DNA from 2 places in the Pseudobutyrivibrio sp. C4 genome. Region 1 is predicted to be linked to the other one. Evidence: predicted binding sites of a transcription regulator. Region 1 holds the regulator's gene; the other holds the start of a gene.
What was found. Region 1 encodes HrcA, which represses chaperone genes, less so after heat shock. Its sites were predicted from a motif close to TGTTAGCACTCNNNNNNNNNGAGTGCTAACA; they were not measured.
Positions count from the first base shown of each region.

Region 2: the regulator HrcA is predicted to act here: its motif matches at 7,388-7,418, upstream of clpB (ATP-dependent chaperone ClpB).

Region 1 is NZ_FOHF01000001.1:563,856-575,586, reverse strand. It holds gene thrS (threonine--tRNA ligase) at 1-873, shown strand, start outside; gene BMY66_RS02770 (radical SAM protein) at 925-1,836, shown strand; gene holA (DNA polymerase III subunit delta) at 1,905-2,885, shown strand; gene BMY66_RS02760 (sensor domain-containing diguanylate cyclase) at 2,924-4,693, opposite strand; gene BMY66_RS02755 (PilZ domain-containing protein) at 4,853-5,662, shown strand; gene rpsT (30S ribosomal protein S20) at 5,731-5,994, opposite strand; gene hemW (radical SAM family heme chaperone HemW) at 6,153-7,355, opposite strand; gene lepA (translation elongation factor 4) at 7,357-9,162, opposite strand; gene hrcA (heat-inducible transcriptional repressor HrcA) at 9,411-10,466, shown strand; gene grpE (nucleotide exchange factor GrpE) at 10,512-11,117, shown strand; gene dnaK (molecular chaperone DnaK) at 11,140-11,731, shown strand, end outside.
Region 2 is NZ_FOHF01000008.1:79,366-91,096, reverse strand. It holds gene BMY66_RS11910 (hypothetical protein) at 1-1,038, opposite strand, end outside; gene BMY66_RS11905 (glycoside hydrolase family 32 protein) at 1,049-2,545, opposite strand; gene BMY66_RS11900 (LacI family DNA-binding transcriptional regulator) at 2,775-3,830, shown strand; gene BMY66_RS11895 (alpha/beta hydrolase) at 3,841-4,737, opposite strand; gene clpB (ATP-dependent chaperone ClpB) at 4,759-7,338, opposite strand; gene BMY66_RS11885 (hypothetical protein) at 7,442-8,182, opposite strand; gene BMY66_RS11880 (Hsp20/alpha crystallin family protein) at 8,627-9,067, opposite strand; gene BMY66_RS11875 (heavy metal translocating P-type ATPase) at 9,700-11,731, opposite strand, start outside.

The DNA.
Region 1 (11,731 bases):
GAAATTGCTCACGATTTCCGTTTCGAGTCTTCAGGAACACTTAAGGGTATTGAGAGAGGACGTCACTTCTGCCAGAACGATTCACATATCTTCTGTACACAGGAGCAGATTAAGGACGAGGTTAAGAGCGTTTGTGATCTTATCTTCAGCACATACGAAGATTTCGGCATAACAGATTACAGATGTGTTCTTTCTCTTCGTGATCCAGCTGATACAAAGAAGTATCACCAGGATGATGATATGTGGAACACTGCAGAGCAGGCTCTTCGTGAGACTCTTACAGAAATCGGTATTGAGTTCACAGAGGAAATCGGCGAGGCAGCATTCTACGGACCAAAGCTTGATGTTAACGTTAAGCCAGCTATTGGTAACGAGATTACACTTTCTACATGCCAGCTTGACTTCTGCTTACCAGCTAAGTTTGACCTTACATACACAGATGCAGAGTCTAACAAGCAGACACCTGTAGTTATCCATAGAGCTATCCTTGGTTCACTTGATAGATTTATGGCTTACATTCTTGAGGAGACAAAGGGAAATCTTCCACTTTGGCTTGCACCTACACAGGTTAAGGTGCTTCCAGTAAAGAATGATGATGAAGAGCTTAATGCATACGCGCAGAAGCTTGTTGATGCACTCAATGATGCAGATGTTCGTGTTGAGTTTGATACTCGTTCAGAGAAGCTTGGATACAAGATGCGTGAAGCACAGATTCAGAAGGTTCCTTATCTTGCTGTACTTGGTAAGAATGAGGAAGCTGAAGGAACAGTTTCATACAGACTTCACGGCGAGCAGGGCACTACAACAGTTTCATTTGATGAGTTTGTAGAGCTTATTGTTAATGAAATCAAGACAAAGGGTCGCAATAAATAATTAAAAGATAGGGTGCCTGGTATTTATTATGCCAGGCACTTTTTGTTTATTATGGAAATTATGAATGAATGTAGGCTTTGCCCTAGAGATTGCAAAGTTAATAGAGTAAATTCAAGAGGGATATGTCAGGTATCTGATAAGCTTAAGATAGCCAGAATCGCCTTGCATTATTGGGAAGAACCATGTATTTCAGGGGAAAGCGGCAGCGGAGCTGTGTTTTTTTCAGGATGTAATCTTCACTGCGTGTTTTGTCAGAATGAAGAGATAAGCCATGGAAAGGTTGGCAAGGAAATCTCTGTAGAAGAGTTGGCGCGTCAGTTTGTTAAGCTTCAAAAACAAGGTGCAAACAATATAAATCTTGTAACAGGTACCCACTATATCCCACAGATTGTTCAAGCGGTGAATCTGGCTAAAGCTGGTTTGGAAGATGGTAGTCGTCTTGAAATCCCTGTAATTTACAATACCAGTGGCTATGAGAAGGTTGAATCATTAAAGCTTCTAAAAGGAGTAGTAGATGTATATCTGCCAGATTTTAAATATATGGATGAAGCATTGGCCGGAAAATATTCACATGCATCAGATTATCCTGAGGTAGTAAAAGCGGCTATTGATGAGATGGTTCGCCAGTGTCCAACGGTGGAGTTTGATGAGCAGGGGTTTGTTAAATCCGGCGTTATAGTTAGACAGCTTTTATTGCCAGGCCATGTAAATGACGCCAAAGCAATTATTAAATATTTGTTTGATAACTATCAGGATAGTATTTTTATCAGCATGATGAGCCAGTATACACCGATGCCTCATATAGCTTCAAAATACCCTGAATTAAACAGAAGAGTTACTAAACGTGAATACGATAGCCTTATTAATTACGCTTTGGATTTGGGCATAGAAAACGCCTTTATACAGGATAGAAAAGTTGCGAAGGAGAGCTTTATTCCAGAGTTTTCTAACGAATGGGATTAGTTTATAGAATATTATTTCTTTTCAATATTCACTAGTAGTTAATCTGGATTTAGGCTATACTTTTACCTATGAGACGTATAGATGAAGATATTAGTTCAGGACAATTTCAAAATATATATTTGCTTTATGGCGAGGAAGACTATTTAAAGCTTCAATACAAGAACAAGCTTTTGAAGGCACTTGTAAATGAAGGTGATAATATGAACTTCACCAAATACGAGGACAATGGCATCAATGTAGGCCAGGTAATTGACCAGGCTGAGACAATGCCATTTTTTGCTGAGCACAGAGTTATACTCATTGAGAATAGCGGATTTGGTAAAAAGATGCCTGAGGATTTAGGAAACTATTTAGCAAACATCCCTGATTTTACCATCTTTATATTTGTAGAGCCTTCTGCAGATAAAAGAGGAAAGCTATATAAGGCAGCAAAAGCCGCAGGTCGAGACATAGAGATGAATATGCCTAATGAAAGTGTTTTGGCTAAATGGGTTGGTGGTCAGCTAAATGCTGCTGGCAAACAAATGAAAAGAGACGCATGGTCTCAGTTTTTGAACATGACCCACGATTCAATGGATAATATGGCTACGGAGCTTGATAAGCTTGTTTCTTATGTAGGGGATAGGAATCAGATAACTTTGGAGGACGTCAATGCTATTTGTATTGCCCGAGTAGAGACAAAGATTTTCGATATGCTAAATGCTATTTCTGCCAAGGATTTGAAAAAGACATTGGATTTGTATCAGGATATGCTTTCTGCGAAGGAGCCTCCTATGCGAATTCTGACTATGATAGTTCGCCAGTTCAGGCAGATGAAGGTTATCAAGGAGTTGTCGGCATATGGCAACAATGCAGGAACGATAGCAAGCAAAGTTGGAATGCCAGATTTTGCTGTCAGACGAACAATGCAGTTGGCTAACAATTTTTCTGCAAAGGAAATTACTAATCTATTAAATGATGCGGCTGATTTTGAGGAGCAGTTTAAGACTGGTCGCTTGGATGAAAAGCTTGCAGTAGAACTTATTATTATGAAATACGCAGGTAAATAAAAATGGCCCTGTCCCTATGTGTGGGACAGGGCTTTATTTTATTTTACGCATGTCTTGTTTTTTCCTGTTTCCTTGGCTTCGTATAAGGCAGCATCAGCTCGTTTAAATACTGATTCGGCAGTGTCGCCCATAACGAAAGCAGTGAGGCCAAGACTTATAGTAGGAGAGTCTATTCCATCAAATTTGATGCTGGAGACTCGTTTTCTGGCTTCTTCAATATTGGATAGAACATCATCTAGCTTTAATGTAGGGGCGATAAACATGAATTCTTCGCCGCCCCAGCGTCCGATAATTCCACTAGGAAGTTTTTCGACTTCATTATCCAGCTGCTTAGCTAGCTCTACCAGTACCTTATCACCCATTACATGGCCGTAGGTGTCGTTTATTTCTTTGAAATTATCAATATCCGCAATACCGATAATCATATCAAAGCCGTTTTTATTCGCTCTATCAATAGCGTTTGAAACAAGCTTGTTGAGCATTCTGCGATTATATAATCCTGTTAGTTCGTCAGTATCTGCAATCTCTTGTAGCTTTTCGTTGGCCTCCTGAAGCTCAGCAGCTGTGACGTTAATAAAGTTGGCCAAACGACGTACCATAGAAACCTGACTGTGCATTTTTTGCTCTTCTGGTATAGGCAGAGCTTTGTCGCCATTAAATGATGGCTGAACAAAAGCCTTTTCACCTTCACGCATTCCGATTGCTATTAGTGTGACATGATGCTCGATGATGTGGTCTCCCATACGCATAATCTCTCCGCTTGAGTAGAATCCAGAGGTTGGAGAGATGGCTGCAAATGGAGCTGTTTCCTTGTTTATAAGGTATTTCCAATAGAGTCGTCGTACACCACAGCTGTACAAGAATATTGCTTGTGGTGCGAAGGCCTTTACTTTTTTTATAAGAGCAATTACGTCTTCCTTGATTACATCAGGGTCTCCGTAGGAAAGATTGATTGGAGTTCCCGGGTCGATATCTGCTGCAAGAATAATAGAGTTATCTTCGTGATTACATGAAAATGGTAATCGTAATACTTCATTGCCATGCTGATGAGACATTATTGGAAATTCAAGTATGTTTGAAAAGAAGTTTTCGTCAGCCTGGATATCCAAGTACTTGCTATATACTTTGCCGGCAGGGGTATTATTGATTTCAAATAGCTGTTTGCCCTTTATTTTGGTGACTTTTAATTCCTTGCCTAATGCCTTCCAGCCTATTGCATGGTGCACATCGATATGAAAATCTGGACCGGAATAGGTTATCACAAGGACACCATTAGGAGAGATGTCATTCTCATCTATTACACAGGTATTTTCATCAGATATTGTGACGGCGGCACTTCCTCCGCCGAATACGAAAATATCCTTATGACACTTTTCTACATTATTTAAAATAATATGACTGTTAATTGATTTGAGTGTTATGAGCAATTCTGCTGCTACGATATTTTCCGTTGAATCTATAAAATCTGATATGCTTTTCCCTACAATGTCTTCATTTCCTGGAATGCAATTGAATAATTTGACCTGAGTTGAGGTGCTTTCAAAAACGGAGACAGAAATAACCATTCCTTCGTCAACTAGATGGCCATCGCAAATGCCTCCATTTGTACTTGTTCCACCAATAGACGCAGTTGGAAAAGCATCAAGAATCTCAGATTTAACAATGTCTATTTCTGATTTGTCGATACCGTTTGTATATATATGGAATAGAATAGATGAATATGAATCATTGTCGATGTCTTTGTGTAAAGAATCGAGTGCATTTTCTAGATGAGATATATTCTCTAGTTCAAAATTATATTGTTTCAAATTATCGCCCTCATTGCGTTTTTATACTCCCTCTTTAAATATACATAATACTGTACGATAAATCATGCAAATTTTGTGAAGTATTTGTTACGAAAGAAACCATATATTGCCGGTAATTCTTTAGTAGTCAGGAACTTTTTTCTTTGCTAAAATTAAAGTATGAATAAAGAAAAAACAATTACGAAATTACATATTTCAGAGGTGACAGAAAAGGCGCGCATCTCAGTGCAAGCAACTCTTGAAAATAAAAAGTTGGAGTTGCCGACAGAGTATGCTGTTTTAGATGAAAAGGAGCAAGAAGAGTTTACTACTAAGTTTGGCAATAAGGGCATTCCTATTGAGAATATTATTCAGATGTGGCAAAACTCAGTTAGAGAAGTAGATTTTACTGGAAGCGTTTCAAAACTTGATTTGATTGTAGTGAATGATCAAGGTGTTTTTATTTGGGAAAATATTAAAATATATAAATTTACATTTTCATCAGGTCGTGCAATCCACGTTGTATTACCATTATTAGAAGAGGGAAATAAATATAATCGACGTCGTGGAGTGCGCATCAATATTGATAAGGTAATGGATGTAGAGCAGGACGATATAACGTATTCGGTTATCGTTCGAGATTTATCATATTGCGGTGTGGGCTTTGTGGAGCCTTTAGGTTCTCAAATTGACCCGAATCGAGAGTTCATACTGCATCTTCTTGAGGATACAGATGATGGAGAGAGAGAAGTAGGAAAGTTTTTTGGAAGGATTATCAATCAAAAGGAAGATGAGAATGGTGGCGTTTTTAGTGGATGCACTATTTCATCAGACCATGCAGCTTTTCTACAAAGATATATTGCAACAAAGCAAATAGAGGCTATTAGAGGAAAGAGCAATCAGTCAGGTATAAAACGTGTTAAAACAGGAGAGTTCTGGAAAGAAGATATAGCAGAAGAGATTAGTAAATCTGAAGAAGATGAAGAATAAGAATAAAATAACAACAAAAAAAAGCATCGGCTGACGGGACCGATGCTTTTTATTATTTCGTATTTAAATTAAGCAAGTGTGTTTACAAGCTTTGAAAGACGAGATACCTTACGGCTAACTGTGTTGTCGTGGTAAACGCCCTTAGAACCAGCCATCTCGATAACCTTGATAGCAGCCTTAAGCTCAGCCTCTGCAACAGCCTTATCTCCAGACTCTACAGCAGCCTCAACACGCTTAACGTATGTCTTAACCTCTGATCTGATTGCCTTATTACGCTCTGTTCTGATAGCTGTTACCTGAACACGCTTCTTAGCAGACTTAATATTTGCCATGTGTTGCTACACCTCCAATTTGTATAATTATAAAATGTTCAAATTAAATACGTTGTAGCCGGACACGGACAGTTCAACGCATACTCAAATATAATAGTTAATGAATCCCAAGTTGTCAATAGTTTGAGAATATTTTTATTGAAATAATGTAAATATTTCTACTTATCTAATAAAAACTGGGCAAGAACCTGATTACTTACATCTATTCCTATGTCGGTAAGGAACAAACGACCTTCTTTTGCGTCCATAAATCCCTGGTTTCTAAGGGCAGTAATGATTGGACCATATATTGCTTCGATATCAATTCCGAACATATTAAAGAAGTCAGAACGATTGACACCATCGATTTTTCTAAGACCAAGGAACATGAATTCTTCCATGGCCTCTTTTTTGGAAAGGGTTTCTTCATTGTCATAGAAAGGAGAGGAAAGCTCAGTAGATATTTCCTTGCCTTCAGCGATTTGCTCGGCAATTTCGCAGTATTTGTATATGTCACGAATGTTGTCTGCACGTCTGTTTTGATACAGGGTAGCAGCGCCAAGGCCAAGTCCTAAATAAGGAACACGGTCCCAATAGCCAATATTGTGGTGGCAAACCTTTCCACCGCGGGCATAATTGGAGATTTCGTAACGTTTATATCCTTTCTTTTCAAGATAGTCCATTGTGTATTTATACAAATGATAAGACTCTTCGTCGGTAGGTAAATCCTCGGTTTCCATGCCTGCATGCTGCTTAACAGCATCAAACTTATATTTATCGTAGAATGGAGTGCCTTCCTCGATAATCAAAGAGTACGCAGAGATATGTTCTGGTCGAAGCATAGTGACTGCGTTTAGGGTACGTTCGAGTTTTTCCACTGTCTGGTGAGGCAATCCTGTCATGATATCCACATTTACATTATCAAAACCTGCCTTTCGAACTAAATCAAATGTGTGAAGAAAACGATTGTAGTCGTGGATTCGTCCAAGCTCCTTTAATTCATCGTCATTTGCTGACTGCAGACCAATGGATAGTCTGTTGATTCCGACGCTACGGTATACATTGAGCTTTTCAGCTGATAATGTTCCCGGGTTACACTCAACAGATATTTCAGCCAATGGATTGACTCTAAAGGATGATTTGACGGTGGTAATAATTGAATCCATCAAATCCTCAGAAAGCCAAGATGGGGTGCCACCGCCAACATAAATAGTAGCTATTTCAACACCGTGGACTTGGCTTGCCATATATTTTATTTCAGTGCACAAAGCAGCGACATAACGCCGCTGCATTTTTTCATCAAACACTCCTGAAAGGAAGTCGCAATATAAACATTTTTTTACACAGAATGGTATATGAATATATAGTTCGATAGGAGTCATTTTAATCCTCGTCCAATTTAAGAACACTCATGAAGGCTTCCTGTGGAATTTCTACATTGCCAACCTGACGCATTCGTTTTTTACCTTCCTTTTGCTTTTCAAGAAGCTTTTTCTTACGGGAAATATCACCACCGTAGCATTTTGCTAAAACGTCCTTACGCATAGCCTTAACAGTTTCCCTGGCAATAACCTTTGAACCAACTGCAGCCTGGATAGGAATTTCGAAAAGGTGACGTGGAATCTCTTCTTTAAGTTTTTCGCACATTTTACGTCCACGCTCGTAAGCAGTACCAGAGAAGACGATGAATGAAAGTGCATCAACTTCTTCTTTATTAATAAGAATATCAAGCTTAACTAAGTCAGACTTCATGTATCCCTTCATTTCATAGTCAAATGAAGCGTATCCTCTAGAACGACTCTTTAGAGCATCAAAGAAATCATAGATAATTTCATTGAGTGGAAGAGTGTACTTGATAAGTGCTCTGGTTTCTTCCATGTATTCCATTGAAATATACTGGCCTCGGCGCTCCTGGCAAAGGTCCATGATTGCACCAATGTATTCGCTAGTAACCATGATTTCAGCCTCAACGATTGGCTCTTCCATGTATTCAATCTCACTAGGATCAGGGAGATTACTTGGGTTTGTAAGCTCTATCATTGTGCCATCTGTTTTGTAAACTCTGTAAACTACGCCTGGAGCAGTAGTAACAAGGTCTAGATTATATTCTCGCTCGAGACGCTCCTGGATGATTTCCAAATGAAGAAGTCCAAGGAAACCACAACGGAATCCAAAACCAAGTGCAACTGATGTCTCTGGCTCGAACTGCAAAGCTGCATCATTAAGCTGAAGCTTTTCAAGTGCATCACGAAGATCTGGATACTTAGCGCCATCTGCAGGATAAAGACCACAGTAAACCATAGGATTAACTTTTTTGTATCCTGGAAGTGGCGCGGCAGCAGGAGCATCAGCGTGAGTGATTGTATCACCAACACGAGTGTCGCGAACGTTTTTGATGGAAGCAGTCATATAACCTACCATTCCAGCTGGGAGTTCATCGCAAGGAATGAACTGACCGGCACCGAAGTAGCCTACTTCTACAACATCAAATTCTGCACCAGTAGCCATCATTTTGACGCTGTCGCCAACCTTTAATGTGCCTTCTTTTACTCGACAAAATACGATAACGCCCTTGTAAGGGTCATACAGTGAATCGAAAATCAGTGCCTGAAGAGGTGCGTTAACATCCCCTGATGGTGGTGGCAATTGATTAACTATTGCTTCTAGAACATCATGTATATTAAGACCAGTCTTGGCAGAAATCTGTGGAGCATCCTGTGCCTCAAGACCAATGACATCTTCAATTTCTTCGATTACTCGTTCAGGATCTGCAGATGGCAAATCGATTTTGTTGATGACAGGAATAACATCCAAATCGTGATCAAGTGCAAGGTAAACATTGGCAAGAGTCTGCGCTTCAATACCTTGAGCTGCATCAACAACGAGAATCGCACCATCGCAAGCAGCGAGAGAACGAGAAACTTCGTAATTAAAATCCACGTGACCTGGTGTATCAATAAGATTGAAAATGTATTCATTTCCATCATCGGCTTTATAAATGATTCGTACAGCCTGTGATTTGATTGTGATTCCACGCTCACGCTCCAAATCCATGTTATCAAGGACCTGGGCTTGCATTTCACGCTCAGTAAGAGTGCCAGTCATCTGTATGATACGATCGGCAAGGGTTGATTTGCCGTGATCGATATGTGCAACAATGCAAAAATTTCTGATTTTACTTTGATCCATAAAACACCTCTATATTAATGTAATTATTTTTGCAAAAAACGATGATATTTACAAAAATGATTGCCCTCATATATTACCAAAGCTTAGGAAAAATAACAATTATATAACATTAATAAAGAAAGTATAAAAAATATCTTAAGGCGGTTGACAAAAGGGGACCCTAGGTGTAAATTAACATCAGAAAATGATTAGCACTCCAATCAGATGAGTGCTAACAACATAAAACTGAGTGGGAGTGAGGTGAATGTATGGCTGATATCGAACTAGATGAGAGAAAAGTTAAAATCTTAAATGCAATCATTAAGAATTACCTTGAAACTGGTGAGCCAGTTGGTTCAAGAACAATATCAAAATACACTGATTTGAATCTTAGTTCAGCTACCATCCGAAACGAGATGTCAGATCTTGAGGATTTAGGCTATATAGTTCAGCCACATACATCGGCAGGTCGTATTCCTTCAGATAAAGGTTACAGATTCTACGTAAACAACCTGATAGCTGAGAAGGACAAAGAAGTTGCTGACATGCAGGAGTGGATGATTGAGAAGACTGAAAAGATGGAAAGCCTTCTCAAGAATGTAGCAAAAACACTTGCAAACAATACCCAGTATGCCACATTAGTTTCAGCTCCTTCAGTTGTTTCAAATAGATTAAAGTTCGTTCAGCTTTCAGCTGTTGATGAACACCAGGTACTTTCAGTAGTTGTCATGGATGGCAACATCGTTAAGAACAAAATCATTAATGTGGATAAGCCACTTGATAATGAAACAATGTTAAAGCTTAACATGCTTCTTAACACAAATCTTAACGGCCTGACAGTTGACCAGATTAATCTGGCAGTTATATCCAGATTAAAGGAGCAGGCAGGTATCCATGATGAGATTGTAGAGCAGGTACTCGATACCGTAGCAGAGACAATCACTGAAGGCGATGATTTACAGGTTTATACTTCAGGTGCTACCAACATCTTCAAGTATCCAGAGCTTGCAGATTCAAAGAAGGCTTCTGAATTATTAGATACATTCGAAGAAAAACAATCACTTATAGAGCTTCTTAATGATAGCTCAAGTGAAAATGAGAGCACAGGAATTCAGGTATATATCGGAGACGAATCTCCAATATCAACTATGAAGGATTGTTCGATTGTTACAGCAACATACGAGCTTGGCGATGGAGTCAAAGGTACAATTGGTATCGTTGGTCCAAAGCGTATGGACTACGAAAATGTTGTTGACAATATAAAAAGTCTTAAAGGTCAGCTAGATAAATTACTGAAACAGGAAGCTGACAGAAATAAAGGATAAAAGAAATTAAGGAGATGTAAATTCGTGGCAGAGAATAAAGAAAAAATGGAAGAGTTCTCTACTGAAGAAGCAGTTAAAGAAGCTATGGAAAATGCGGAAGCGATGGCTGAAGAAGCCGAAGCTGAAGTGACAGAAGCTTCTGAGGAAAACACTTCAGAAGAATCTTCAAAAGAGGAAAAGGATGGCAAGAAGCCATTCAAGAAAAAAGAAAAGAAAAAAGATAAGCGTGATGAGCAGATAGAGCAGCTTACTGATAGAGTTACTCGTCAGATGGCAGAATTCGAAAACTTCCGTCGTCGTACAGAGCAGGAAAAGGCTCAGATGTTTGGAAATGGCGCAAAGGCCATCATTGAAAAGGTTCTTCCTGTAGTTGATAACTTCGAAAGAGGTCTTGCTACAGTTGAGGAGGGAGCAGATCCATTTGCTGATGGAATGCTCATGATATACAAGCAGTTACTTACAACTCTCGAGGAAGCAGGTGTTAAGCCTATCGAGGCTGTAGGAAAGGAATTCAATCCTGATTTCCACAATGCAGTAATGCATGTTGAGGATGAGGAAGTTGGCGAGAACATCGTCGTAGAAGAATTCCAAAAGGGCTACATGTACAACGATTCAGTAGTTCGTCATTCAATGGTTAAGGTTGCAAATTAAGTAATTTAGGAGGATATAAATCATGGGAAAGATTATTGGTATCGATTTAGGAACAACTAACAGCTGTGTTGCTGTTATGGAAGGTGGAAAGCCTACCGTTATCGCAAATACAGAAGGTGCTAGAACAACACCATCTATCGTAGCATTTACAAAGACAGGTGAGAGACTTGTTGGTGAGCCAGCAAAGCGTCAGGCTGTTACAAATGCAGAAAAGACAATCTCTTCAATTAAGAGAGATATGGGTACAGACAATGGTCGTATCATCGACGATAAGAAGTACAGCCCACAGCAGATTTCAGCTATGATTCTTCAGAAGCTTAAGAGTGATGCTGAGAACTACCTTGGTGAGACAGTTTCAGAGGCAGTTATCACAGTTCCAGCTTACTTCAACGATGCTCAGCGTCAGGCTACAAAGGATGCTGGTAAGATTGCAGGTCTTGATGTAAAGCGTATCATCAACGAGCCTACAGCAGCTGCACTTGCTTATGGTCTTGATAACGAGCAGGAGCAGAAGATTATGGTATACGATCTTGGTGGTGGTACATTTGATGTATCTATCATTGAAATCGGTGATGGCGTTATCGAAGTACTTGCTACAGCTGGTAACAACAGAC
Region 2 (11,731 bases), on a different contig from region 1:
TGTTGGATCACCATCGTTTTGCTCAAACTTGGTGTACTTTCCTCTGACCTCAATCTTTCCATCCACTGCTGGCTGCCAGCAAAGCATAGCCTCATCATTTATAGCCGGATGGATGAAATACTGGCTAATTGTAAGATTTGGAGATGTAACATTCATGTATGCTCCATCTTTTTCTGTGGATACAAGCTTGGCATCCTTTACACTTTTGCCGTAAAGATACGTCCAACCATTATTTCCCTGCTTTCCAAAATCCTCCTGAGAGTTTGCATTATTATTCTCTCTTGTGGTATCTACCGAAGCAGTTGGCCCTTTAGCGTTTACATCGTTGATTGCAACATAAAGCGAACCACCATCAAATGCATTGTTCATGTTAGAGTCAACGATAAAGTATAGGCTCTCCAATTCCTCCACAGATAAATCCTTGATTGTTTCCTCTACAACCTCTTCCTTATCTGTGCTTACATCTACTTCGTATCTGCCAATTGCTTCATCGCCCTTGTACACATAAAGTGTGACACCATCTGGATAAGAAGGATTCTTGTCCTTGTTGGCATTCTTTACGTAAGTCAGCTGTACATTTACCTTACCTGTATCTGCAGCTCGCCACTCAAGAATTGGCGCCGTTCCTTCGGCAGTGTGTATAAAGTTTGATTTTATTTCCATGCCCGTTTTACCAAGCTGGAAATATTTTTCCCCATCATAAGACTCAAGTCGTCTAGACTTTACTGGGTCTAGGGCTGAACCATATCTATAAAACCAGCCGTTATTTCCCTGCTCACCAAAATCTGCCACATTAAAGGCATTGTTTGTTCTGCTTGGATCATCCACAAATTCAGGCTCTACGTATTCGTCTGAAAAAAATGAATCCGGCCATCCGCCTCCTAAGGCTATTATCTCATCCTTAATTTCCATAGGATGATTCGTCATTATCACTGCAGCAACCGCAATAGCTGCCGTGGTTCCAGATGCAATCAGCGCCGTTTTTACCTTGTGAGCCAGGATAGCCTGAAGCACCTTACTAATCCCCTCTTTTAACATTATTATCCTCCTACTTACTAATACTCATATTTTCGAATACCACATTAGAATTAACTGAGAAGATTCCCCATTCCATTCCCTGTGATAAATACATGCGAGTTGTAAAAGCCAGCTCATCGTTTACATACATGCAAACAACTCCATCAGAAATAACCATTGATACATGTAGCTCTTTCTCCTTTGACAAATCAAAATCAACATATGATTGAGCGCTTATTTCCATTATGTTGCTGCCGTTGTAAAACTCGATTCTATTATTTGCCCCGTTGAAAATGATATTCAGATTACCTACATTTTCAGTGTTTGTATTGAAGCAAAAGCCAAACATGCCATCAGCATCAAAATCCTTGATGTCTGCCTTTAACAGGTAGCTTCCCATTAGATTCTTGAAGCCCACCATTTCATATTTGTCGCCGCTAAAGGTATAGGTTGTACCGTCTGCTTTCACAGTCTCTGTCATTTTCAGTGGTTCCAAATCAAGTTCATGTATCAGCTTCTTATTAATCTCTGGATTCAAAACTGGTGATAATGTTCCATCATCATTTTGATTCAAAAGATGAGTGACCATATTTCCACCCCAGTCATATTCTCCTGTATCCTGGTGTTCCTTCTTGGTTCCATTCCAGCCTACTACATAAAGATTTTCTCCATCTGTCTCCAATCTTCCTGCGTAGAATCCATTGCAATCAAATGTATCTCTTTCAGGCTTTTCAAATGGACCATCCAAAGAATCTGATACTCGATAGTGAACAACTCTGTTTGGCCACTGATCAGAAAATGCCAAATAGTATTTTCCTTTATATTGAAGAAGCGATGGACACTCCATATTTGAGTCGGTCCCCAAATCATTCTCAAAAAAGACTCCCTCGTCAGTCCATTTGCTCAAATCTTTGGATGTGTATTTTACGATAACTCCCTTATTATCAAAACGAGTGGTTACGAGCATCTCGTAGCATTTGTCATCAGCCGAATAATAAACATATGGATCTCTGAAATCGTCTGTGGAATACTTGCCTGCACCTGTAAATGTATCTGATGGAATCTTTTCCCAGTTTTCAAGGTCCGAACTTGTTGCATGCATCACAGCTTCCTTTGGGTCAAATGTATCATTGTGTCCTGTGTAAAATGCATGATAGATTCCCTTGTCATCTTTAATTACACTTCCTGTACCAAGGGCTATATCCTGACTTTCAATTGTCTCACCATAATTGATTACCACGCCCTTGTCATCATACTCAGTGAAATTAGTAGTCTGAATCAAAGCCCATGGATGATATCCCTGCTTTCCATTTCGCTGATCTGCCAAATAGAAAACATTATATTTTCCATCATCGTAAAAAGGCATTGTGTCACCAATAAACCCTTCTACCGATGCTGGGAACAATTCGTAGTTTTCATATTCTTCTCCCATGTACTTTTCTTCCTCTGCCTCTACTGTTTGATTGCCGCATCCAATCATATTAATTGCCATGATACCGGCCAATGTCACTACTGCTGCTTTTCTCATATTACCTCCCTAAGGTGCATTTGCACTATATCTTGCACCATAAATTTTACATTCATGGTGCATATAAATCAATAATGCTTTGCAAAAGTAACATATTTTTGTGCAAATGTAATTAAATGCACCATCCATTTTGTTAGAATTTACATACTAGACTATTTCAAAATGTTACAATTGACACATTTATCACCTTCAAGTATGATTGATATTAGATTAGATTTAGGAGACTATTATGAGTAAAAGGGTTACTTTACAAGAAATTGCAGACGCTCTTGGATTGTCACGAAATACTGTTTCAAGAGCCCTTAATAATACAGGAAATGTTTCAGAAGAAACACGAAATCAGATATGCCAAACTGCCATTTCAATGGGATATAAGCAATTTAGTATGCCTGATTCAAGAGCCATATACAATGGTGCAGTGAGTGCAAATGTACCTGCTTCAGATGGAAAAACTGAAATTGCGCTATTTACTCATTCCTTCCCTGGCTATTCTCACTCTGGAACCAAGCTTTTAGAAGCATTCCAGCACAAAATCGATAGCCTTGGCTACAAATTAACCATCAACATTATCAGAGATTATGAAATAGACAATCTATGTTTCCCTAGCAATCTCAACATTGATAATATTGCCGGTATTCTATGTATAGAGCTATTTTCTGAAAAGTACAGCGAGTTCTTGTGCAAGCAAAACATACCTCTTCTATTCATAGATAGCCCTATATCCCATCGCTGCGATATCAATGCAGATGTTTTATATATGGAAAATCTATCAAGCTCTTATCACATGCTTGATACTCTGATTAAAAAAGACTGCAAGAATATCTCTTTCGTAGGTGACCGTTTCCACTGCCAATCATTCTTTGAGAGATGGCAAGCATACGTGTCTGTTCTTGCAGATAGAGGAATAAATATAGATACAGCAAACTGCATATTAGAGGATGACAGTTGCCCATATTCAGATGTTATATGGCTTAGTGAACAAATAAAAGCCCTTAAAACCATGCCAGATTTGTTCTTCTGTGCTAACGACTTCTTGGCAATGTCGGTTTTAAAGGCTCTTAGATTATTAGGCAAGGATGCTCCTGCAGATGTAAAGGTGTGTGGCTTTGATGATGCCCCTGAGGCAGCCCTTTTAGAGCCAAGCCTCACAACCGTTAAAATCCATAGCAGTTCTATGGGTTACACAGCTGCAGAAATTCTTCTTTCTAGAATTGCAAATCCTCTTATGCCATATAAGAAAACATACATCGAAACTGATGTTATATACAGGGATTCCACTAAATAAGTGGAATCCTTTATTTTATATATTTTTTGAAGAAAGCAACCTCATCCTGGTTGATTTGTTTTGCCTCTTCAAGATTCATATTGACATGGCACACATGTCCCATGTATTCCTGACCTTCCGTTCCATAAAGCTTCCATTCTGTATCAATCCCCTTGTCCTTAAGAAAATTGTACATAGGCTCTGCATTGTCCTTCAGGAAATCATAGTAGGATGTCATAACATAAGCTGGTGGGAAGTTTTCAGTAATGTGACCTAACACATCAAGCTGTTTCTTTACTTCATCATCGTCTCTTCCAACATACATGTTGTACAAATCCTGAGTAAATTTTTCATTTCCCTTTCCACCTGCTTCAAGGCCAAATTTATACATTCCACAATTGAGAGCAATAGCCCTAACCTTTATTTCCTGTGGAGTACTGAATGGAAATAGCTTTTCATACTCTGGATTTGTGAAGATAGCTGCATAATGGCTGCACATCTGTGCTCCAGCAGAATCGCCTACCAAAAATACATTATTAATATCGATATTGTACTGGGCTGCATTTTTCACCATCCACTGCATCACTTGATTGATTTCACTAAGCTGAGATGGGAACTTAGCCTTAGGTGCCAAATGATAGTTGAAATTCACAACTGTGAATCCAAGGCCTGCAAGATATACACAATAGTGTTTGTAAATCTCCTTTGTGCCGTAGATATATCCACCGCCATGAATACTGACAATTGTTGGTTGAATTTCATTTGTGCCCTTCTTGAAATAAACATCTAAAAGGTTGTATTTATCGCTATTCCCAAGGTAGTTGATGTTTGTTTCAAGCTCGATATCATCTGGTACTGTCAATGTAGAATCCCTCTTTTTGTCCCCCTTTGCTGCCATATACTTAAACATGAAAGTTTGAAATGACATAATACATTATCCTCCTGTGTCTTAACTAAACAGCTTGGTTCCATCTGAATCAATTGTGATAGTTGAACCTTCGCTTATGTCTCCTGCAAGTATGATTTTAGCTGCCATAGTCTCCACATTTTTCTGAATATATCTGCGAAGAGGACGAGCGCCATATACAGGGTCGTAGCCCTGATCAATGACGAACTGCTTTGCTGCTGGAGTAAGTTCGATTTTTAGCTGTCTGTCTTCAAGTCTACCATTCAACTCAGCCATAATCAAATCTACAATTCCGCCGATGTTGCTCTTTGTAAGTGGCTTAAACATGATGATTTCGTCCAGTCGATTTAAAAACTCTGGTCTAAATGAATTTCTCAAATCATTCATTACCAAATCATTTGTCGCTTGGGTGATTTCACCAGTATTTTCATCGATGCCCTCAAGCAAATACTGAGAACCGATGTTGCTGGTTAAAATAATAATTGTATTTTTGAAATCAACTGTACGGCCTTGTGAATCGGTGATTCGGCCATCATCAAGTACCTGCAATAAAACATTGAATACATCTGGATGTGCTTTTTCTACTTCATCAAAAAGCACTACCGAATATGGCTTACGGCGAACTGCCTCAGTAAGCTGACCGCCCTCGTCATATCCTACATATCCTGGAGGTGCTCCTATAAGTCTGCTGACGCTAAACTTTTCCATGTACTCCGACATATCAAGACGAACCATAGCGTTTTCATCGTCAAATAGTGCCTGAGCTAATGTCTTTGCAAGCTCTGTTTTACCAACACCTGTAGGACCAAGGAAAAGGAATGATCCAATTGGCTTGCTTGGGTCCTTTATTCCTGCCTTTGAACGAATTATAGCTTCTGACACAAGCTTTACAGCCTCATCCTGTCCCATAACTCGTTTGTGCAATTTCTCATCAAGATGAAGAGTCTTGCTGCGCTCTGTTTCATTAAGCTTTGCTACAGGAATGCCTGTCCATCTTGAAATAATTCTTGCAATTTCTTCCTCTGAAACATTTTCATGAACCAAGCCTGTATCTCTAGCTTTAAGCTTTTCTTCTGCTTCTGCAAGTCTTGCCTCAAGCTCTGGAAGTTTACCATATTGAAGCTTTGCAGCCTCTTCCAAATCATATTTTTGCTGTGCAACCTTTATCTGGCCCTGCACATCATCAAGCTCTTCTTTGATTTTAGCTACATCCTCAACAAGCTTTTTCTCGTTGTCCCATGCAGCCTTCTTTGTGTTGTATTCATCACGAAGCTCTGACAATTCTTTTTGTAAATCAGCAAGTCTATCTTGTGATAATCTGTCTGTTTCTTTCTTAAGAGCAGCCTCCTCGATTTCCAACTGCATTACCCTTCGATTCATCTCATCCATTTCAGCTGGCATGGAATCTAGCTCTGTCTTAATAAGTGCACAAGCCTCATCCACAAGGTCGATAGCCTTATCTGGAAGGAATCTATCGGAAATGTATCTGTTAGAAAGTGTTGCTGCGCTAACTAATGCACCATCGGTAATCTTTACTCCATGGAATACTTCGTAGCGTTCCTTAAGTCCTCTAAGAATAGAGATTGTGTCTTCAACTGTTGGCTCGTCAACCATTACAGGCTGGAAACGTCTTTCAAGAGCAGCATCTTTTTCAATGTACTCACGGTATTCATCAAGGGTTGTGGCACCGATACAATGAAGCTCGCCACGAGCAAGCATTGGCTTAAGCATGTTTCCTGCATCAAGACCACCATTGCCATTTTTACCAGCGCCAATAATTGTATGAAGCTCATCTATGAAAAGAATGATTTCTCCATCAGAGTTTTTAATCTCATCAAGAACAGCTTTCAACCTTTCCTCAAACTCACCCTGGTATTTGGCACCTGCAATCATTGAGCCAATCTCAAGTGAAAAAACCTTTTTATTCTTAAGTGCTTCAGGCACATCGCCTCTAACAATACGCTGAGCCAAGCCCTCTACAACTGCTGTCTTACCAACACCAGGCTCGCCAATAAGAACTGGATTATTCTTTGTCTTACGGCTAAGAATTCTGATGACATTTCTGATTTCTTCATCACGGCCGATTACAGGATCAAGCTTATTATCTCTAGCTCTTTCTACCAAATCGTATCCATATTTTTCAAGTGTGTCATAGGTTGCTTCTGGATTATCCGTATTTACGGTTTGGTTTCCTCTGACAGTTGCAAGCACTGCAAGGAATGAATCCCTTGTAATATTGAATGCCTTGAAAATATTCTTGATAGGTGTGCTTGGCTTTTTAATCATAGCAAGCATCAAATGCTCAACTGAGACGTAGCTATCACGCATTGATTTAGCTTCGTCCTCAGCATAAGTAAGAACATAATTGAGATGCTGACCTACTCTAAGGTCTCCACCCTGCACCTTTACTCTGGCTTGAAGTGCTGCATCTACAGCATTTTTGAATTGTTCCACATCTATGTCCATCTTGCTAATCAATGATGGAATCAATCCATTTTCCTGGCGTAGCAGCGCCATCAGCAAATGCTCCTGCTCTATCTCCTGATTGCCATAATCCATGGCTATTTTTTCGCATGCATTAATTGCTTCGATTGATTTTTGTGTAAATTTTTGGATGTTCATAATCTCACCTCCACCCGTTATTTATCTTGTAATTATGTTCTAACACAAAAATTAGCACTCGACAAGTCCGAGTGCTAATAATTAATAATTATTTTAGATTTCTTTAGTTTTGTCTATCAAAAGCATTTAGATTGTAATGGATTGAATACATATCTTCTAACCCTTCCACGTCAACAAGACCGCTAATCAGAAGATTGTCGAAAGACTGATATGTACGATGAAGACGATAATCTTCGTAACACATGTAAGCAAAGGCCTCCATCAATGTAGCATTAGGCTTGTAGATAGAATATATATCTATGATATCCGGATTCAGCAAATAAGTTTTTGTACTGATGGAATATGAACGAACTGCAACAATTGGCCTTTCTTTTGTACTGCTTTCATGGAAATATGCAGTCAGTTTATATGCATCAATATTGGCTCCACCGACTACACAGCTACCTAATTCTTCATATACTGGTGGCTGAGGATCAAAATCGTATTGATTTATATTGCTAAGTTCTATAGCACTAGCCAGCTTTTGCAGCTCGTTAAATAAAGTCATATTGCCAATAGTGATGGCTGTATGCTTTGCATAGTCTGTCAAAGATACAAAATCATATTTTTCATTTTCATTAAAGCCTGTTGGCTTAACTGCATCGATAGCAGCATCACTAAAATAATAATCTGGGTAATTGTCTCGAATGTAAGTAAGAAAAGTTTTGAAGTCAGAGAAAGTACAGCGATGTAGGTCAATGTTTTCGATTTCGTCCCGTGTAACTCGCCGGACTTGCTCCTCATCGCTATTAGCTTCAATATGATAATTTAAATGCGTCCTGAATAAAACATCTGTTGTTTCCATAATTATAATCTCCCCTTTTAAAGCATAATAGCACATATAGTGCCATCTGTATATACCCCTACAAAATGTTGTAAGAACTTTATTAAATTATACTAAAATTAAATATTGGGGTTTATACAAGTTTAATATGTTTTAATGTTTAATGTAAGTAAGGCTAGGTCACATCATATGTGGCAAAGCCTCTGGTCAGCATTGGGGGGCTACTGCCTAGGATGAAAAATAAGAAATAGGCAGTAGCTTTTGAGGTCAGTGTGGCGTAACTAGACCACATATGCTAGTGCTGAGTTGATTAGTCTTTGGCTTGCGAAAGTGTTTTTCTTTGAACTGCCTCAAAACAGTAAAAAGACTACTATCTAATCTAGAAAATCTATTTTAGATAGTAGCCTTTTAGAGCTTTTGATAAAGTTACGCCACATTGAATGATTTGAGCTTGAGTTAAACAAGTTATCCTTCAATAGCTATGTATTTTGTTTCATCTTTCTGAGGAATTTCTTCCTTCTTAGGAACGCTTAAAGTAAGAACTCCATCCTTGAATGCTGCATGAATATCTTCCTGTGTGATGTTATCACCTACATAGAAGCTTCTGCTGCAAGAGCCAGTGTAGCGCTCACGGCGGATGTAGTTGCCATCATCGTCCTGACTGTCGTTGTTCTGATTTGTTTCAGCTTTGATTGTAAGATATCCATCTTTCAACTCAGCTTTGATATCTTCCTTGGAGAATCCTGGAAGATTCATATCTACTTGATAACCGTTTTCGGTTTCTTTTACATCTGTAGTCATCATTCTTGAGAAGTCATTGTCGAAATTTCTTCCAAATCCTGTGACACGTGGTACTCCAAAGAAATCATCCATAAAATCATTTGATAAAATACTAGGCATTAACATAATACTTACCTCCTTTTATTTACGGGCTTCTTTGAGCCTGATTGTTAATGTGGTTAAAGAAGAACTTCTTTTGTTCCTCTTTGTGATTATGTTATAAACCTAAAATTAGCACTCGTCAAGTGCGAGTGCTAATAATTTATAATTATTTAATATTTTGTTTATAATTTATCTGACATTTCTAATGCCTTAAGAAAAAAATCCTTAGTGTGGCATAACTTTTTAAGAGACTACTGCCTAAACTAGATTTTGCTAGATTAGGCAGTAGCCTTTTTGGTATTTCAGGACAGATACGATCGAAATACTTTTGTATGCTAAAAACTAATCAACTTAGCAATAAGAATGTCGTCTAGTTACGCCACACTGCCCTTGAAAACTACTGCCTATTTCTTATTTTTTATTCTAGGCAGTAGCCCCCAGTGATGACTTGTGGCTTCGCCACAGTCCAAGTTTTTCAAACCTGCTTGACTAACATTTATCTGCCAAAAGTTATGAAGTCAAGGGAGCGTAGCTCCGAAGGCTTGCCCTTGACTGAAATAACTTGGCAGATATGATGTGTCTAGCAGTTTGAAACATAAAAGAGACCAGACGCAAGTCTGGTCTCGCATTATACAATTTGCAACTACATTTAATTGCTATTTAATTCCTACAAATTCGTAGCCTGCGGCTTCTACTGCAGCCTTAAGATCTGCCTCAGCAACATCTGCTGATGTCTTAAGTGTAACAAGGTTTGCCTCGTGGTTTGCTGTAGCCTCGTCTACTCCGTTGATTTTCTCAAGTGCTTCCTTTACATGTGCTTCGCAGTGAGCGCACATCATTCCATTAACTGTAATTTCCATTGTTGATTTGTCCTCCTTTATTTCTCCAGCTTTTGAATGCTGGCTGTTTACTAATAATTTTTCATGGCCAACTGAGTTCTTTAATGCCTTGTCTCTAGTGTGGTCGTGCATTTTAAATAGATTTAAACGCAATGCATTTGTTACAACGCAGAAGCTTGATAAGCTCATAGCTGCTGCACCAAACATTGGATTCAGAGTCCAGCCGAATGCATGTATATATGCGCCTGCTGCAAGTGGTATTCCAATAACATTGTAGAAGAATGCCCAGAATAGATTCTCGTGAATATTTGTTAAAGTCGCGCGGCTAAGTCTGATTGCTGCTGCAACATCAGAAAGTCTGCTCTTCATAAGAACTACATCTGCCGCATCGATAGCAACATCTGTACCTGCACCAATGGCAATTCCCATATCTGCACGAGTAAGTGCCGGTGCATCATTGATTCCATCTCCTACCATGGCAACCTTGCCATACTGCTGCAATGCTCGGATTACTTCCTCTTTACCATCTGGCTTCACTCCTGCAACAACTTCATCCACACCTGCCTCAGCTGCAATAGCTGCTGCAGTCTTTTCATTGTCACCAGTAAGCATTACCACGTGGATGCCAAGATTCTTAAGATGTGCGATAGCCTCTGGCGAATCTTCCTTTATAACATCTGCAACTGATATGATTCCAAGATACTTGCCATTCTTGGCAAAGAATAATGGAGTCTCGCCCTTTTCAGCTAATCTATCTGCAAGCTCTACTATTTCAGAACCAACATTAGCATGCTGCTTGATAAGCTCTAGGTTACCTCCATAGACTTCCTCTCCATCCAAAATAGCTGTGATCCCATTTCCAGATAGAACCTTAAAGTCTGTAACCTCAGCTGGCTCCATGCCATTTTCCAGGCCATTTTCTACAATGGCTTTAGCTAGCGGATGCTCTGATTTATTTTCTACTGCGAAGGCTACTCGAAGAAGATCTACATCATCCACATCCTCGGCTTCAAAGATACCAACCACCTTTGGTTCACCTTTTGTGATTGTACCTGTTTTATCAAGGGCGACAATCTGCACCTTTCCTGTTTCTTCCAAAGAAACAGCTGTCTTGAACATGATGCCATTCTTGGCACCCATGCCATTTCCTACCATAATGGCAACCGGCGTAGCAAGACCAAGAGCACATGGGCAGCTGATTACAAGAACAGAAATCGCTCTTGCCAACGCATAGCCCACAGGCTGTCCAACAAGCATCCACACTATAAATGTGATTATCGCAATTACGATAACTGTTGGAACAAATACTCCCGAAACCTTGTCCGCGATTTTAGCAATTGGAGCCTTTGTAGCTGCCGCATCACTAACCATCTGAATAATCTGAGAAAGGGTTGTGTCCTTTCCAACTCTTGTGGCTTCGCATACCATATATCCGCTTTCATTGCTTGTAGCTGCTGAAACTGAATCACCAACCGACTTATCTACAGGAATGCTTTCACCTGTAAGGGCAGATTCATTTACTGCACTGCTACCATCCACAACAATTCCATCCACCGGAATATTGTCCCCAGGCTTTACAACAAATCTGTCACCGATTTTGACCTGCTCAATAGGGACTTCTGTTTCCACTCCATCCTTTAATACAACTGCAGTCTTAGCTGCAAGCTTCATCAAATCCTTCAGGGCATTGGTTGTTCTTCCCTTTGAAATAGATTCCAGTAACTTGCCAACTGTAATCAGTGTAAGAATCATAGCCGCTGATTCGAAATAGAACTCCATCATATATTCCATGACTTTGTCCATATCACCAGCAACCATAGCTGATGTCATTGCAAATAAAGCAAATACA